One region of the Rhizobium sp. HT1-10 genome, then DNA from elsewhere that is predicted to be linked to it. Evidence: riboswitches for the same ligand, from Rfam matches in the RefSeq annotation. Region 1 holds a riboswitch; the other holds the start of a gene.
The links. A riboswitch is a leader RNA that binds a small molecule or an ion and turns the genes downstream of it on or off. The one in region 1 is predicted to bind S-adenosylmethionine.
Positions count from the first base shown of each region.

Region 2: linked by a shared signal. The riboswitch ahead of VH564_RS00215 (O-succinylhomoserine sulfhydrylase) and the one ahead of metA (homoserine O-acetyltransferase MetA) in region 1 are both predicted to bind S-adenosylmethionine.

Region 1 is NZ_JBCEBQ010000002.1:203,659-212,924, forward strand. Features, by position in the region: gene VH564_RS06050 (acyl carrier protein) at 1-213, opposite strand, end outside; gene VH564_RS06055 (lysine-2,3-aminomutase-like protein) at 502-1,563, opposite strand; gene epmA (EF-P lysine aminoacylase EpmA) at 1,560-2,624, opposite strand; gene efp (elongation factor P) at 2,773-3,342, shown strand; gene VH564_RS06070 (ABC transporter ATP-binding protein/permease) at 3,423-5,294, opposite strand; SAM riboswitch at 5,533-5,608, shown strand; gene metA (homoserine O-acetyltransferase MetA) at 5,663-6,586, shown strand; gene VH564_RS06080 (aldose epimerase family protein) at 6,693-7,718, shown strand; gene VH564_RS06085 (GntR family transcriptional regulator) at 7,814-8,587, shown strand; gene VH564_RS06090 (SIS domain-containing protein) at 8,584-9,266, shown strand, end outside.
Region 2 is NZ_JBCEBQ010000001.1:42,653-51,918, reverse strand. Features, by position in the region: gene VH564_RS00250 (hypothetical protein) at 1-305, shown strand, start outside; gene VH564_RS00245 (S24 family peptidase) at 376-1,035, opposite strand; gene VH564_RS00240 (branched-chain amino acid ABC transporter substrate-binding protein) at 1,495-2,601, shown strand; gene VH564_RS00235 (hypothetical protein) at 2,615-2,968, opposite strand; gene VH564_RS00230 (hypothetical protein) at 3,131-4,006, opposite strand; tRNA gene VH564_RS00225 (tRNA-Gly) at 4,233-4,306, opposite strand; gene VH564_RS00220 (2'-deoxycytidine 5'-triphosphate deaminase) at 4,373-5,464, opposite strand; SAM riboswitch at 5,573-5,651, shown strand; gene VH564_RS00215 (O-succinylhomoserine sulfhydrylase) at 5,698-6,882, shown strand; gene apaG (Co2+/Mg2+ efflux protein ApaG) at 7,083-7,475, shown strand; gene VH564_RS00205 (Hsp33 family molecular chaperone) at 7,503-8,495, opposite strand; gene argF (ornithine carbamoyltransferase) at 8,566-9,266, opposite strand, start outside.

The DNA of each region.
Region 1 (9,266 bases):
CTTTTCGATGGCGCCGATGCTGGCGAAGGATTTGCGGTTGAGCAGATTGTCCGGGAATTCCATGTCAAACTCCTCTTCCAGGCCCAGCATCAGCTGGACCGAGGCGAAGGAGGACAGGCCTGCCGCATACAGATCGGCATCGTCGGCAATGTCGGCAACCGGCACAGGCAGGCCACCAAAACGGGTCAGCAATCCGCGAATTGTTTCATTCATTCGATCATCTCCAGGTGTCGCAGGCAGCCAGCCCGCCTCATCTGGAGTTGTTCTAGCGTTAAAAATCGAACATTCCGCTAACTGGTCTGGTTAAAGAAAAGTAAGGTTTTCCATCGAATTTTAGTGGAGCGCGCCGGGCCTATGAACAAAATCGGACAACAGACATGAGAATAGCATAGTTTAGCGAAGCTCGCCTTACGGAATAAACTCGTGCGCCCACAAAATTACCTGTGGTTTTCTAAAACATGGATCACTACGGCACACTTTCATTGGTTAACGCAGCCCGTTCTACGAACTGCCTTTTGCCGGCGGATAGTCATGCGACTGGCCTTGATAGTCCGAAACCGAATAACACCCCTCGCCGACGTCGCGGATGGCGCTCTTCCCGATGTCGGCCTTGCCATAGCCGCCGGGGATGTCGAGGATGTAGGTCGGTTGGCAAAGCCCCGACAACCGGCCGCGCAACTCCGCCACCAGCCGCTGCCCCTCGGCGATCGCCAGCCGGAAATGGCTGGTGCCCGGCGCAAGGTCGGGATGGTGCAGGTAATAGGGCTTGATCCGCGTCTCGACGAAACCGCGCATCAGCGCGGCGAGCACGGCGGGATCGTCGTTGACCCCCTTCAAAAGCACGGACTGGCTGACCATGACGATACCGGCATCGACCAGCCGGGCGCAGGCGGCGCGCGCCTCGGCCGTCAGCTCGCGCGGATGGTTGGCATGCAGCGCCACGTAGACGGTCTTGCCGCTGGATTTCAACGCCGCGACCAGCGCCGCGTCGACCTTCTGCGGGTCGACGACCGGCACGCGCGTGTGGAAGCGGACGATCTTGACGTGGTCGATGGCGGAGAGGCCGGCCAACAGCTCCTCGAGCCGACGCGGAGACAGCACGAGCGGATCGCCGCCGGTCAGGATGACTTCCCAGATCTCCGGATGATTGCGGATATAGTCGAAGGCGCCGGCGAGCTCGCCCGCATCGAGCGTGCCGAGACCCTGCGGACCGACCATTTCGCGGCGGAAGCAGAAGCGGCAATAGACCGGGCAGACATGCACTGCCTTCAGCAGCACCCGATCCGGATAGCGGTGGACGATGCCGGCCACCGGACTATGGGCCGCATCGCCGATCGGATCGGCCCGCTCCTCCGGCGTCACCACCAACTCAGCCTGGTCGGGGACAAATTGCCGGGCGATCGGATCGTTGGGGTCCGAGCGGTCGATCAGCGCCGCGATGGCAGGCGTCAACGCGATGGCATAGCGGGCGGCAACTGCCTCCAGCGACGCCGCCTGCGCCGCATCGACCAGCGATGCCCGCTCGAGATCCTCGACGGTCTTGATCGGCCGCAGCACATTCATGCGCCGAACTCCGCCACCGGCGCCCACAAAACCTGCTCGATGCGCGAGGCACCGGTCGCCAGCATCGCCAGCCGGTCGAAACCGAGGGCAATGCCGCTCGCTTCTGGCATGACGGAAAGCGCGTCGAGAAAATCCTCGTCGAGCGGATAGGTCTCGCCGTAGATCCGCGCCTTCTCGGCCATCTCGATCTCGAACCGCCGCCGCTGCTCGTCGGCATTGGTGAGCTCGCCGAAGCCATTGGCGAGTTCGACGCCGCAGGCATAGAGTTCGAAGCGCTCGGCGACACGGGGATCGCGGGCGGAAGGCCGGGCAAGGGCCGCTTCCGATACCGGATATTCGTCGAGCACAGTCGGCCGGCCGAAGCCGAGATGCGGCTCGATCTTTTCCACCAGCACGCGGCTGAACATATCGGCCCAACCATCGTCCTGGGCAACGCGCATGCCGACACGCCTGAGTTCCGCAGCCAGGCTCTCCCGGTTGGTCTGCCCGTCCGGGGCGACGGAAGACAGAAGGTCGATGCCGGCATGGCGTTCGAAGGCAGCGGCGACGCTGAGGCGCTCCGGTTCGGCAAAGGGATCGCACTCGGCGCCGCGATAGGTGAGCCGGCCGGCGCCGACGGTTGCTGCGGCAAGCCGCAGGATGGCAACGCAATCGGCCATCAACTGCTCGTAGCCTTCACCGACGCGATACCATTCGAGCATGGTGAATTCGGGATGGTGCAGGGGCCCGCGCTCGCGGTTGCGATACACATGCGAAAAGCATGCAATGCGCTGCTCGCCGGCCGCCAGCAGCTTCTTGCAGGCAAATTCGGGCGATGTATGCAGATAGAAGGCCGCCGCCTGGCCGTCCGTCGTCAACGCCTCGGTGGCGAAAGCATGCAGATGGGCCTCGTTGCCCGGTGATCGCTGCAGCGTCGCCGTATCGACCTCGATGAAGTCGGCCGACGCGAAAAAGCCGCGCAGGGCCGCCTGGATGGCGTTGCGGCCAAGTAGAAAGGGTCGCCGATCCGCATGAACGCCGGGTGTCCACCAGGGAGATGCTTTTGTCATGCTGGCGTTCATTCCGCGCTTTCTTTCAAGGATACGCCGCGACGGGGTGGCTATTTCCGCGATTTTAGGTTAGTTGCGCCCCCACGAAAACATTGCTGCATCGGGAACTCGGCTCTGCCCGTCCTCTACGATGCCCAAAGCCGCGTTACAAGGAAGTCTTATGGTCAAGGTTATCGCCTCTTCGATCCGCAAGGGCAACGTGCTTGAAGTGGACGGCAAGCTCTACGTCGTGCTGACGGCCGCCAATTTCCACCCCGGCAAGGGCACGCCGGTCACCCAGATCGACATGCGCCGGATTTCCGACGGCACGAAGGTGTCGGAACGTTGGCGCACGACCGAACAGGTCGAGCGCGCCTTCGTCGAAGACGTCAACCATCAGTATCTCTACGAGGACAGCGAAGGCTTCCACTTCATGAACCCGGAAAACTACGACCAGGTCGTGGTTGATGTCGAAACCATGGGTGACGACAAGGCCTATCTGCAGGAAGGCATGACCTGCATCCTGTCGATGCATGAAGGCATCGCGCTCGCCATCCAGATGCCACGCACCGTGACGCTGGAAATCATGGAGACCGAGCCGGTCGTCAAGGGCCAGACGGCGTCTTCTTCCTACAAGCCGGCCATGCTGTCGAACGGCGTGCGCACCATGGTACCGCCGCACATCAATGCCGGCACCCGCGTCGTCATCATGACTGAGGACAACTCCTACATGGAACGCGCCAAGGACTGATCCGAACCTTGAGCCGCCCACATGACAAAGCCCCGAACGCGCAAGCGTCGGGGCTTTTTCGTATCCGGCGACCATGAACATCAGACGGGAGGCGCCGGTTCCTTGCGGAGCGGCACGCGCCGGGTGGCGCTCGGCCTGCGGACGCCTGCAGCCCCCGGCTTTTGCGGTGGCGCCGTCGGGTCCGGTGGCACCAGGGCCTGCAGATGCAGCACGCGTGGCGACATGGCTTCCAGATAGGCCTCGGAGCGGCCGATGTAGATCATCGTCGTCTCCTTCAGCTCGCTGAGAACGGCAACGAGCCGCTTCTGCAGATCCGGTTCGAGGCCCTCAAGCGTCTCGTCGAGGATCAGCCAGCGGGGCTTGGCCAGAAGCGCATGGGCAAAGCCGACGGCCTTCTGCTCGTCGCTGTCGAGCACGCGGTCCCAGCGGGCCTGCGTGTCCAGCTTGCCCTTCAACCTGCCAAGCCCGGCCTTCTCGATCGCCATCATGAGATCGGCGTCCGGATAGGCCTGGTGTTCCTGCGGGAAGGTCATCGCCTCGCGCAGCGTGCCGCTCGGCACATAGGCGCTGTGCGGCATGAACAGCATGTCTTCCATCGGCGGCAGATCGATTTCGCCCTTGCCGCAATGCCATTCCCCGGCCAGCGCCTGGAACAGCAGCTTGCGGTTCACCCCGTGGTCGCCATTGATCATGATGTGTTCGCCGGCCGTGATGGTGACAGTTCCCTCGCGGATGCGGAAACCGTTCTCGATGACGTCATCGGCCGTCTTGGTGGAGACTTCGAGATCCTTCAGCACCAGCATGTCGGGCGCGGCGCGGGCGACCTCGATCATGTTCGGCAGCTGTTCCTCGACATCCATCTCGACCACCGCCTCGCGGAAATCGGTGACGCGCATCAGGGTCGCCCGCCATTCGGCGATCGGGCCGAAATTGGCGACATACCAGCGCAGCGCCGTGTTCACCTGGTTGAAGGCGCCGACCACCATCATCAGCTGGCCGATGCTGAGCCCGCCGGAGAAATAGGCGGGGGCCGCCACCAGGATCGGGATGACAAGCACCATCCAGCCATAGCTGGCCGACACCCAGGTCAGGTTGGTGTTGGCCATCGCCAGCTTGCGGATGACGCCGAGCACCGAGGAAATATCGCCGTTGATGCGCCGGCGCTCGTTTTCCTGGCCGCCGGCGATGGTGATCGACGGCATGTATTCGTTGGCATGCATCAGCGCGAAGCGCAGCTCGGCTTCCTTGGAGTAGCGGTCGGCATTCAGCCGCACCAGCTTGCCGCCGACGAACTGGCTGAGGAAGGAGGCGGACGCCGCATAGATGATCGCCGCCCAGACCATGTAGCCGGGGATGGAGAAGCTGGTGCCGCGGAAATGGAAGATGAAGCCGCTCGACAGCTCCCAGAGCACGCCGATGAAGCTGATCAGAAGGATGGTCGACTGGACGAGGCCGATGGCAAGACCGGTGGTGCTTTCGGCGAGATTGCGGGCGTCCTCGTGCAGGCGCTGATCCGGGTTGACGCCGATCAGGCCCGATGACGCCAGCCTCAGCGCGCGCTTGCCCTTTAGCCACTGGTCGACCAGGTCGCGCGCCAGGCCCTCGCGCATGTAGAGCGCCGCCATCTGGTTGAGCCAGGCCTGGATGACGTTGAGAACGAGCAGGGATCCGGCGATCATTCCGAACACGCCGAGCTGCTTGACGAATTCGTCGATATCCCGCCGGGCGAGCGAATCGTAGAAGGGCGCGTTCCATTCGTTGAGCAGGACCTGCACATAGGCGGTCACGAGAATGATGGCGAACAGCGATACGACGAGCGAGATGAGCCGGAAGCGGACCGGCGAATGCCAGAAGGCCGATATCATCATTCTCAGCCTGTAAAGGAGACTGAACTCGTAACCGACGCGGGCATCGCCCTGTACGCTGGGCTTCTCTGTCGTATCAACGGCCATTCGTCATTCCTGAATTCTCTTCCCTCAGATAGTCATGGCCACCGCACATGTCCATCCATGCGAGCCCAAAGCGCCTGGCGCCTGCGGTTCCTGGCCTGGAACCGCCCTCCTCCAGCCCGAGATTGCGCTCCAAACCTTATAAAAGCCTTATACGGCCCAGGCGCATCAGAGTTTCGCAGCCGACCCTTGCCCGAGGCGTTCAAGCGATGCTTATTGATTCGCAGCCCGTCCGGCGCTATCTAGGCTCGGTGGTGATTTGGCCGGCCGGCTTGCAGCCACGTTAAATAAGTCGCTAAAATCTGGGCCGCATGCGGACCTCTAGCGATTCGATTTATCGCCGCCGGTTTTTGTTAGATCGAGTAACGCGCATGCCCATCAAGATTCCCGACACGCTGCCCGCCTTCGATACCCTCGTCAACGAAGGTGTCAGGGTGATGACCGAGACGATGGCTGTCCGCCAGGACATCCGTCCGCTGCAGATCGGGCTTCTCAATCTCATGCCGAACAAGATCAAGACCGAGGTGCAGATGGCCCGCCTGGTCGGCGCCTCTCCCCTGCAGGTCGAACTGTCGCTGGTCCGCATCGGTGGCCACAAGGCGAAGAATACCTCGGAAGAGCATCTGCTGTCCTTCTACGAGACCTGGGACGAGATCAAGCACCGCAAGTTCGACGGGTTCATCATCACAGGTGCGCCGATCGAGCTGCTGGACTACGAGGACGTGACCTATTGGGAAGAGATGCGGCAGATCCTCGACTGGACGGCCACCAATGTCCATTCGACGCTGAACGTCTGCTGGGGCGCCATGGCGGCGATCTACCACTTCCACGGCGTGCCGAAATACACGCTGAAGGAAAAGGCATTCGGCGTCTACCGGCACCAGAACCTGAACCCTTCTTCGGTCTATCTGAACGGCTTCTCCGACGATTTCGGCGTGCCGGTGTCGCGCTGGACCGAGGTGCGGCGCAAGGAGGTCGAGGCGGTGCCGGGGCTCGAAATCCTGATGGAATCGCCGGAAATGGGCATTTGTCTGGTGCACGAGAAGGCTGGCAAGCGGCTCTACATGTTCAACCATGTCGAATACGATTCGACCTCGCTCGCCGACGAATACTTCCGTGACGTCAACGCCGGCGTGCCCATCAAGATGCCGCACGACTACTTCCCGCACAACGATCCGACGCTGACCCCGCCGAACCGCTGGCGCAGCCACGCCCACCTGTTCGTCGGCAACTGGATCAACGAGATCTACCAGACGACGCCTTATGATATGGCCAAAATCGGCGAGCAAAAATAAGCACTTCGACAGAGTCCCGACAGGCTTCGCCCAGTTCGCGGGTTGCGGATGACAGCGAATGGAGGCAGGGTCGGGGCCTCACTTTATAGCCAGATGGGATGAGCAAATGACGGACAGCACTTTGCAGCGAGACGTTTTCGGCAAGACCGCGGACGGCGAAACGGTCCACCGTGTCAGGATACAGGGCGGCGGGCTGACCGCCCACGTCATTACCTGGGGTGCCGTGATCCAGGACCTGCGGCTCGAAAACCATGGCCCTTCCCTGACGCTCGGCTTCGACACGTTCGAGAACTACCCGCTCTATTCGCCCTATTTCGGCGCGACGCCGGGCCGCTGCGCCAACCGGATTGCCGATGGCAGGTTCACCCTCGAGGGCAAGGACTACCAGCTCGACCTCAACGAGAAGGGCACCACCCACCTTCACGGCGGCAAGGACAACATTGCACTGCGCAACTGGACGATCGTCGAGCACGCGTCCGACCGCGTCGTGCTCAAGATCGTCGATCCCGATGGACGCGGTGGCTATCCGGGCAATTGCACGATCCAGGCGACCTATTGGGTGCATGGCAGCGGCGAGCTGTCGGTGACCTACGAGACGACCAGCGACCAGCCGACCGTCGCCAATGTCTGCCAGCACGCCTATTTCAATCTCGATGGCCGCGACGATGCGCTCGACCACGACATCATGATTGCCGCCGACCACTATCTCCCCACCGACGAACGCCAGATTCCGACCGGCGAAATCGCCCCCGTCGCCGGCACGCCTTTCGATTTCCGCGAGATGGCGCCGATGAAGCGCTTCGTCGGCAGCGAGCAGGTTCTCTACGACCATAATTTCTGCCTGTCGCGCACGCATGTCGCCAAGCGCGCAGTGGTTCTGGCCCGCAGCATCAATTCCGGCGTCTCGCTGGAAGTGCGCACCACTGAGCCCGGTGTCCAGCTCTATGCCGGCTTCAAGCTCGATGTGCCGGTGCCCGGCATCGACGGCAAGAAGATGGGGCCATTCGCCGGTTTCTGCCTGGAGACGCAGATCTGGCCCGACGCCATCAACCAGCCAGGCTTCCCGAATGCAGCGCTTCATCCCGGCGAAGTGCTGCGCCAGGAAACCGATTACATCTTCAGCAAGAACTGAGCCGAGCCACCGAGCAAACCGGCCGAGCAGCGCTTGGCCGGTTTTTTCACGTCGACACTTGCAAATTGGTTCTACATAGGTTCTAGTCTGGATCTATGGATAGAACCAGTTTGATCGTTGAGCTGAATGGCCGGGGCCTACGCGATGCGGCGGCCAGCGGTCCGCTGTACAAGCGGCTGGCGCTGGCGCTCGCTGGCCTCGTCCAGGAAGGCCTGCTGAAGCCGGGGGCAGCCCTGCCGGCCGAGCGCGATCTCGCCGAGGCCCTGCAGCTCGGGCGGGTGACGGTGCGCAATGCCTATCGCGACCTCCTGACCTCGGGCACGCTGGAATCCCGCCATGGCAGCGGCACCTTCGTCTCCCAGAAGGTCGAGCGCATGGAGCAGTCGCTCTGGCGCCTCTCGTCCTTTTCCGCCGACATGCGCTCACGCGGCCGCTCGCCGGCGGCGCGCATCCTGTCGCGCACCGTCTCCGAGCCCTCCCCCGAGGAGACCTTCCTTCTGGCGCTCGGTGTCGACGAGCCGGTGCTGCGTCTGGATCGGTTGCGGCTGGCCGACGGCCTGCCGCTTGCCATAGAACGCTCCGTCATTCCGACGAAATTTCTGGCCGAGCAGGCGGCCGGCGAAGGCTCGCTTTATGACGCCCTGACCGCCAATGGTTTTCGGCCTGTGCACGCCCTTCAGCGCCTGACCGCCGTCACCCTCGACCCATCATCGGCGACGACGCTGAACGTCCAGGCGGGGGCCCCGGCGCTGCTGATCGAGCGCATCTCGCGCCTGGCCGACCAGCGGATCGTTGAATACACAAGATCGCATTATCGCGGCGACGCCTATGACTTCGTTGCCGAGCTGAAAATTGGAGATGACCTATGACGCAATCCCTGATGCTAACCGAAGCCGGCCAGTCGCCGGAGGTCGTGGCTGATCTGCTGGACAAGGAGCGGCCGGTCTTTGCCGAGATCGCAAGACTGTTCTCGACGGCGAGACCCTCGGTCATCACCACGGCGGCGCGCGGCTCCTCGGATCACGCTGCCACCTTCTTCAAATATCTGTTCGAGATTTCCTGCGGCGTGCCGGTCGCCTCGATCGGACCGTCGATCGCCTCGGTCTACGGCGCGCCCCTGCATCTGAAGGGCGGCGTCCACTTCACCGTTTCGCAATCCGGCGGCAGCCCTGACATCATCGCGCTGCAGGCAGCCGCGAAGACGGGCGGCGCAACAACCATCGCCGTCGTCAACGTCACCGACAGCCCGCTCGCCCAGCAGGCCGACATCGTTCTCGACCTGCATGCCGGACCGGAGAAGAGCGTCGCCGCCACCAAATCGTTCATTACGGCCGTTGCGGCCTTGTCGGCCGTGACAGCCGCGATCGCCGACAGCGGCAGCTTGCGGGACGGATTGTCGCGGCTGCCGGAAGCGCTGGCGGCGACGGCGGGTATCGATGGGGCGGCGGCGGAAGATGTGCTGTTCGGCGCCAGCTCGCTCTATACCGGCGGTCGCGGCCCGGCCTTCGCCATCGCGCTGGAATCGGCGCTGAAGGCCAAGGAAACCTC
Region 2 (9,266 bases), on a different contig from region 1:
CGGCCGAGGTCGCGGGCGCAACAGGCGCATTGCTTCCCTGCGATGGCTGCTCGACCACAGCCGCCGCTGGGCCTGGCGATGCGGGCTCCGAGGATGCCGGCGCTGACGAGACGGGGGGAGCTGATACCGGTGGCCCGGAGGGGGCCGGCGCTGCTGCTGGAAAATTGGGCGTCGTCGGCGCCGCGGTCGCTGCGGCCACTTGTGCCTCCGGCTTTGCGGGCGTTTGGTCGACATTTGCGACCCGCACGGGCGGATCGCCGAAGGTGATGTGCGGCTGCAGGTTCATGGCCGTCAGCCCGACATAGACCAGCACCAGAACGGCAACGGCGCCGGTGACGCCGGTCAGAAGAGTGGGGGAACGCATCACAACACTTCCTATTGGCTCGCCCAGATAATCCGCGCCATCCACTCCACGTCGACAAGCTCGATGCTGCGGTTGGGATGGGCCGGATTGAGCGACAGCAATTCGATCGACTTCGGGCTCTGACGCAGCAGCACCTTGGCCATGACTTCGCCTTCACGCGTCTTGACCACCACCCGGTCATTGCGCCTGACCTGGGCACCGGGCTCGACGATCAGGACGTCGCCGTCGCGATAAAGCGGCATCATGCTGTCGCCTTGCACTTCCAGCGCATAGACCCCCGCCTTCTGCGCCGGCAACTCGACGACATCCCAGCCCTGCCCCGCCGGAAAACCGCCGTCGTCAAAGAAGCCGCCGGCGCCGGCTTGCGCGAAACCCAGCAGAGGGATCGAGCCTGCCTGCGGCGGAAAGGCGCCGTCCGGCATGCCGAGCGGCGTCGAGCCGGGACGCAGCAGACCCATGAACTGCTCGACGCTGGCGCCGGTCGCCTCCAGCACCTTGGCGATCGATTCCGTCGACGGCCAGCGCTGCCGGCCATCGGCGCTCAGCCGCTTGGATTTGTTGAAGGATGTGGGGTCGAGGCCAGCACGCCGGGCAAGGCCCGACGGCGTCAGGTCGTGCCTTTCGGCAAGCCCGTCGATCGCACTCCAGATCTGATCGTGTGACAGCGTCATCGCTTCGCCCTTGGATCCGGGCGTCCTATCCCTATCCGGGAAGGAGATTATCCGAGGCGTTAACATTCGTAAAGATGGAATGAGGAATAAAATCCTTTGTCCAGGCAATTTCCTGTGCCTCGGGCCGCTCCCTCGCCGAGGAGACAAAGATAACCCTCCAGCCGCTGGGTTCCACGAACACGTCCAGACGGGACGTTGCGCTGAAGACGCATCCCGATCTTGCCGGCGCTGTTCGTGCAGCACTGCACATTGCTTCGGTCTGCAAGTTTTACTGGAGCGGGTCCACTGGAACCGTGTCCAAGAGGCGTCCGTGATTTCCAGAGGTTGAAAATGGCCGGGAGAACCAGCAACCGCACCCTATCTATCCATGTGTGGGGCGCTATATGCACGAAAAAAATTCCGATACAGGCGCAGTTCTGAATATCGGATGGAAACCTCGGTCCAGGGAGATGGAAGAGAATGAAACTTAGAATTTTGACTGGCGTCGCATTGGCCTCGTGCGTCGCATTCGCTTCGGCAGCGCGCGCTGACATAACGATCGGCCTGGTGGCACCGCTCACCGGCCCGGTTGCCGCCTATGGCGATCAGGTGAAGAACGGCGCCGGAACCGCCGTCGAGGAGATCAACAAGAACGGCGGCATCCTCGGCCAGAAGGTCATCCTGAAGGCTGCCGACGACGCGGGTGAGCCGAAGCAAGGCGTCTCCGCGGCAAACCAGCTGGTGGGTCAAGGAATTCGCTTTGTCGTCGGTCCCGTCACCTCAGGCGTCGCAATCCCGGCGTCCGACGTCTTCGCCGAGAACGGCGTCTTGATGATCACGCCTACCGCGACCGTTCCGGATCTGACGAAGCGTGGCCTGACAAATGTGCTTCGGACCTGCGGCCGCGACGATCAGCAGGCCGAAGTCGCTGCCAAGTATGTCCTCAAAAACTTCCCAGGCAAACGGATCGCGATCATCAATGACAAGGGAACCTACGGCAAGGGTCTCGCCGAGGCGTTCAAGGCGACCCTGAATGCAGCGGGCACCAAGGAAGTCATGGACGACGCTCTTACTCCGGGCGACAAGGATTTCTCCGCTCTCACCACCCGCCTCAAATCCGAGCGGGCCGACGTCATCTATTTCGGCGGCTACCATCCTGAGGGTGGCCTGTTGGTGCGACAACTCGCCGATCTGTCGGTCAAGGCGACGCTCATTGGGGGCGACGGCCTGTCGAACTCCGAATTCTGGAACATCGGGACCAACGTAGCGCAGGGAACGCTGTTCACCAACGCATCCGATGCCACCAAGAGCCCCGATTCCAAAGCTGCTGCCGATGCGCTGAAAGCCAGGAACATTCCGGCCGAGGCGTTTACGCTCAATGCCTACGCTGCAGTCCAGGTGCTGAAGGCAGGCATAGAGAAGGCAGGCAGCGCCGATGACGCTGAGGCAGTTGCCAAGGCGCTGAAGACCGGAGAGCCTATCGTCACCGCAATCGGTAGCGTGACCTATGGCGAGACCGGAGACCTGACATCGCAGAGTTTCGAACTCTACAAGTGGAACGACGGCAAGATCGTGCCGGCTGAATAGGTCAGCCTGTCCGTCATGTTTCAGGTCCTGATCGCCACCGGATGAAAATTCGGTGGCGATCGTCGTAAATCGACAGCCGGAAACTGGTGCTGAAATGGCGTGAAGGGGCTACTTGTAGCTCGCTGCTGAAACTGGAGCGGGTGAAGAAATTTGCAACGGATCCATAAATTTTCCCGCTTAAAGGCTCAAATTGACGAGCCTTATTTCTATTTCTTTTGAAACGGCCAGGGAGCTGATCGTTAGCTGGTCTGCTGGTGCGGCCATCCAAATCTTTGACGCGGTAATTCACGAGCACCATTTTAGTTTGGCGAGAGAATTTAATCTCACCCTTTTTTTTTATAACAGCGTCGAAACGTTGAAATTGCATTCGAACACCGGCAAGGGGCCAATTTCACACGAAATCGCACGCCCTGAAAGCCGCTACCCGTTCACAAGAAACGAAGCCTTTGACCGAGCGCGACCTTAATATTTCTCGAGGTTTGGCGGCGAGCATCGTGTACCATATGAAAGGGTTGTGAACTCCGGCTCCCTAACGCCATCCCTGGGATTTTTCATGTTCGCAGACTGCAGCCTGGGAAGCTGTTAACAATTCATTGACGCAACCTTGCAGTAACGCCATTCTGGTCGCGAGTATATTGGGCAAATTCGGCGGATTGTGAAAATCGTCACCGCGTTCCTTGTTCATCCCTAGGTTCTCGCCGCCGCCGAATATCACGAAACCATTGCTGGTGATGTTGATGGTGCCAGCGTCCAGAGCAGCTTTGTGAGCGATGATGTCGCGTGTAGACCAGCCTCTCTCATCCCCTATCACGAAAGAGAAGTCAGGTAGGTACTTTTGCAAAATAGGATCGAGCGCTGCGGAGACAGCCTTGGGACGAGACTTCAGGATATTCTTCGCGAATTTATTGAACGAATGCTGACATTCTTTGAAATATGTCGACAAGCCGTAGGACAGATATTCTAGGGCCCTACGGTACGCCATCACGAATGACCTGTATTCGAAATCGATCTTTGCTGTATTACCCAGGGACATTGTCGACCCGGGAGTCATTTGACTTGAAATGCCGCTTTGCGAAAGCGCTTCGCGTAAGCGAGCGTCCATATCGCTGATCAATTCGAGCCTGTAATAGCACTCTGCCATGGCGCGCCCACAATATTCCACGCCATTGGCAAATCTTCCGTATTTTTCGATTTCGTCGGTTTCCGATGAGCGCCATTGCTCGATGAAATAAGGTCTCGTATTGAGCCACATTAGAAATCCGACGAATGGCGCTCGCTGATCTGTGTTCATCTCATGACCTGAGATCTCGTTGATGGCGCGCATCGTATCGACCACCTTGTCTCCGAGAAACGGACGCAAAAAATCAAGGTCTTGGGAAGAAGTAGTTGAACCGTCCTCCGGCATGAGCTTCCCTCTCTATTGCAACAAGCATCTTCAGATTGCGCAGTCTCAACAAAAAATCATCTACTACGATTATTGGCAAGCGAATTGAGTCGCCGGCATGGACCTGAGAACGATGGGATGGCAACACGCCATGCGGAGGCGACGGATTGACCGTGGTAGTAAAGTCGCTGAAGCTCGCAACGAGAACCACGAGCAACACCACTTTTCTTTAAGTCGTTGCTGAAACTGGAGCGGGTGAAGGGAATCGAACCCTCGTATTCAGCTTGGGAAGCTGCTGCTCTACCATTGAGCTACACCCGCGCAGCGGCAAGCCTTCCAACAGTTCGGGCGGGCTGTCAAGACGCAACGCTCAGTCCGCGCTGCCTTCTAAAGCCGGAAATGCTTGGAGAGTTTCAGGCCTTGCGCCTGGTAGTTCGAGCCGGCGCTGGTGCCGTAGAGGCTGGCGGGGAGTTCGAGCATGTGCTCGTAGACGAGGCGGCCGACGACCTGGCCGTCCTCGAGGATGAACGGCACCTCGTGGCTGCGGACCTCGAGCACCGCCCGGCTGCCGCGACCGCCGGCCGGCGCATGGCCGAAGCCGGGGTCGAAGAAGCCGGCGTAGTGAACGCGGAATTCGCCGACCAGCGGGTCGTAGGGGGTCATCTCGGCGGCATAGTCGGGCGGCACGTGCACGGCCTCGCGCGAGACGAGGATGTAGAACTCGTCGGGGTCGAGGATGAGTTCGGTGCGGCCGCGGCTGTAGAGAGGCTCCCAGAAATCGAAGATGTCGTGCTGGGCCTTCTTGTCGACGTCGACCACGGCCGTGTGGTGCTTGCCGCGATAGCCGATCAGGCCGTCTCGGTCGCCGGTGAGGTCGATCGACAGGGCGATGCCGCCGCCGGTGACGTTCGGCTTCTTGCTGGCGACCAGCGTCTCGGTCTCGTGCAGCGCCAGCAATTCCGGCTCGGAGAGCATCGCATGGCCGATGCGGAAGCGGATCTGCGACAGGCGCGAGCCGCGACGCACGACGATCGGGAAGGTCCGCGGCGAGATTTCCAGATAGAGCGGACCGGAATAGCCCGCAGGAATCTTGTCGAACTCCTGGGCGTAATCGGTGATGACGCGGGTGAAGATGTCGAGACGGCCGGTCGAGCTCTTCGGATTGGCCGAGGCCGACATGTCCTGCGGCAGGTCGAGACGCTCCATCAGTGGCACGATGTAGACGCAGCCTGTCTCGAGCACGGCGCTTTCGGTCAGGTCGATGACGTGCAGGCTCAGGCGGTCGAGCTTGTCGGAGACGAGGTTCTTCGGACCCGGCATGAAGCTGGCGCGGACGCGAAAGGCCTTGGCCCCGAGCCTGAGGTCAAGACTGGCCGGCTGGATCTGATCGAAATCGAGATCCCTTTCCGTCGTCAGCCGGCCCTGATCGAAGAGGGCGGCAATGGCGCGATCCGCCAAGATTCCAGTGTCGCGAGCCATCTGCTCAATCCTTGTTTTGTCGCAGACAAAACCATATACGGGCCTTGTTTTGCCGCAGACAAAACCAAATGCAGGGAATTGACGCAAGCGGCCAACGGCAGTATTGCAGTCTTATCCCGTGGTGATTTGGCCGGTCGGCTTGCAGCCACGTTAAATAAGTAGCTAAAAAGGCCGGGTTGAAAACCGGTCTGCTTGTGCGACCGGTTTTTTTGTATCACGAAGGTGGTGATGGCATGACCAAGACTTGGCGCCCCGCAACGCAACTCGTTCACGGCGGCACGCTGCGCTCGCAGTTCGGCGAGACATCCGAAGCAATCTATCTGACACAGGGTTTTGTCTACGACAGCTCGGAAGCGGCCGAAGCCCGCTTCAAGGGCGAAACCGAGGGCTTTATCTACGCCCGCTACGGCAGCCCGACCAACGACATGTTCGAAAAGCGCATGTGCATGCTGGAAGGCGCCGAAGAGGCACGCTCGACCGCCTCGGGCATGGCTGCGGTGTCCGCCGCCATTCTCTGCCAGGTCAAGGCCGGCGACCATATCGTTGCCGCCCGCGCCCTGTTCGGTTCCTGCCGCTGGGTCGTCGAAACGCTGGCGCCGCGCTATGGCATCGAATGCACGCTGGTCGACGGTCGCGATCTGGCCAATTGGGAAAAGGCCATCCGGCCGAACACCAAGGTGTTCTTCCTGGAAAGCCCGACAAACCCGACGCTCGAAGTGGTCGACATTGCCGGCGTTGCCAGGCTTGCCAACCAGATCGGCGCCAAGCTCGTCGTCGACAACGTCTTTGCGACACCGCTCTTCCAGAAGCCGCTCGAACTCGGCGCCCATATCGTCGTCTACTCGGCCACCAAGCATATCGACGGCCAGGGCCGCTCGCTCGGCGGCGTCGTGCTGTCGGACAAGGAATGGGTCGACGAGCACCTGCAGGACTATTACCGCCACACAGGCCCCGCCATGTCGCCCTTTACCGCCTGGACGCTGCTCAAGGGCATCGAGACCCTGCCGCTGCGCGTCAAGCAGCAGACCGAAAATGCCAGCCGTATCGCCGACTTCCTGGCCGACCAGGGCAAGGTCGCCAAGGTCATCTATCCCGGCCGCAAGGACCATCCGCAGGCCGATATCATCGCCAAGCAGATGACCGGCGGCTCGACGCTGGTCTGCATGGAGCTGAAGGGCGGCAAGGAAGCGGCGTTTGCGCTGCAGAACGCGCTCGAGATCGTGAAGATCTCCAACAATCTCGGCGATTCCAAGAGCCTGATCACCCATCCGGCAACCACCACCCACAAGAACCTGACCGACGAGGCCCGCGCCGAGCTCGGCATCTCGCCGGGCACGGTGCGTTTCTCGGCCGGCATCGAGGACACCGACGACCTGATCGAGGATTTTGCCAAGGCGCTGGCGAAAGTCTCGGCCTGATCGCATGTCTTGCAGCGCTGCCCGGCTAGGCCGGGCAGTGCGTTCCGGCATTACTCCGTCAGCAATTAACTGAAGATATTACCCTTAATATTCAAAAGGCCGCATCAGCCTTCCCATTTGGACACATATTCGCCTTCAATTCCTTGACCAAGGTTGAAGCCTATAGGATATCGTAACCAAATTCATTGAAGGTGGCTGGGATGTACCGCGCCCTTACACGAGATATCGAAGTCATCGTCGAGCCGTTCTATCTGGAGGAGCAATCCGACCCGGAAGACAGCCGCTATGTCTGGGGTTACCGGATCGTCATTTCCAACCACTCGACGACTGCGGTGCGGCTGATCACGCGCTACTGGCATATCACCGACCAGAACGGACAGGTCGATGAAGTCACCGGTCCCGGCGTCGTCGGAGAACAGCCGCAGCTCAACCCCGGCGACACCTATGAATACTCGTCAGGCTGCCCGCTCGACACGCCCTCGGGCATGATGTTCGGCCATTACTCGATGGAGAACGACGAGGGCGAGACGTTCGAGGTCGACATCCCGGCCTTCTCGCTGGATTCGCCCGGCCTGATGCGGACGTTGAACTGACGCCGCCAGGCGGCGACGTCAGCGGCCTCAGGACTTGACCAGGATTTCCGCCGCCTCGTAGCGGTAGGTTGTCGAACAGAATTCGCAGGTCACCGAAATCAACCCGTCTTCCTCGCTCTCTGCCATTTCCTCGGCGGAGAACCCCTGCAGCACGCCCTTGATCTTGTCGCGTGAACAGCTGCACCGGTCAAAGACCGCCTGTGGCGCATAAACCCGCGCACCGCGTTCGTGGAACAGCCGGTAGAGCAGCCGCTCGGTGCCAACAAGGGGATCGGTCAGCTCGTCGGCATCTACGGTCTCCAGCAACGACCGGGCTTCGGCCCAGGCATCGTCGTCGGTGTGGTCGACGGCGTTCTCGTCGCCATCGCCGCCATGCAGGTCCGGCAGGCGCATGCGCTCGGGTGCATCGGGCAGGAACTGGGCGATGACACCGCCGGCCCGCCAGCGATGGCGCGGCTTGCCGGCCTCGTCGCGGTCGAACAGTTCGGCAGCACCCAGGCGCACGCGGGTCGGGATCTGTTCCGACTGACGGAAATAGACGCCGGCGATATCTTCCAGCGACGAGCCGTCGAGCGGCACGATGCCCTGGTAGGGCTGCGAATATTGCCCCTGGTCGATGGTGAACGCGAGGATGCCCTTGCCGAGCAGCTGCTCCGGTTCGGTCTGGCCAGCCTTGACCGCTGCGGCCAGTGCCTCCTCATCGTAGCGGGCATAGGCGCGGACATTTTCAGGCGTCGAGAAATCGGCCACCAGCAGGTCGACAGGTCCGTCGCCCTTGGTCTGCACGGTGAACTTGCCCTCGAACTTCAGCGACGTGCCGAGCAGCACCGTCAGCACGATGGTTTCGGCGAGCAGCCTTGCAACCGGTGCCGGATAATGATGGCGCTCGAGGATGCTGTCGAGCATCGGGCCGAGCTGGACGGCACGGCCGCGCACATCCAGGCTCTCCACCTGGAACGGCACGACATGATCGTCGCCGGCATAACCGAACTCTCCCAGCGCTGCTGCACTGTCTGCCATGGGTCTACTCCTTGCTGCCGGGCGGGTCGCGCCACGGCAGCCACCGTTTGCAACGGCGGCTTGGTTGATCTCAGATCGCGCCCAGGCACCACGCAAGAATGGACTTCTGCGCATGGAGACGGTTTTCCGCCTCGTCGAACACAACGGATTGCGGGCCGTCGATCACTTCATCCGTCACCTCCTCGCCGCGATGGGCAGGCAGGCAATGCATGAACAACGCATCCTTGCTGGCCTCTGCCATCAGAGCGGCATTGACCTGGTAGGGCTGGAAGACGTTGTGACCACGGGCCCGGTGCTCCTGGTTCATGGAAACCCAGGTATCGGTCACCACGCAATCGGCGCCATTAACCGCACGTTCGGCTTCATGGGTGAGCATGACTTCGGCGCCCTGATTGCGGGCCCAGTTCAAATAGTGATCGCTCGGCTCCGAACCAAGGGGCACCGCCATATTCATGCGATAGCCGAACCGGGCCGAGCCCTCGATCAGCGAATGCAGCACGTTGTTGCCATCGCCCGTCCAGGCGACCGTCTTGCCCTTGATCGGGCCGCGGTGCTCCTCGAAGGTCATGATGTCGGCCATGACCTGGCAGGGATGGGTATCGTCCGTGAGCGCGTTGATGACAGGCACGGTGGCGTGCTCGGCCATTTCAAGCATGCGCGAATGCTGGGTCGTGCGGATCATGATGGCGTCGACGTAGCGCGACAGCACCTTGGCGGTGTCGCCGATGGTCTCGGCCCGGCCGAGCTGCATTTCGGTGCCTGACAGAAACA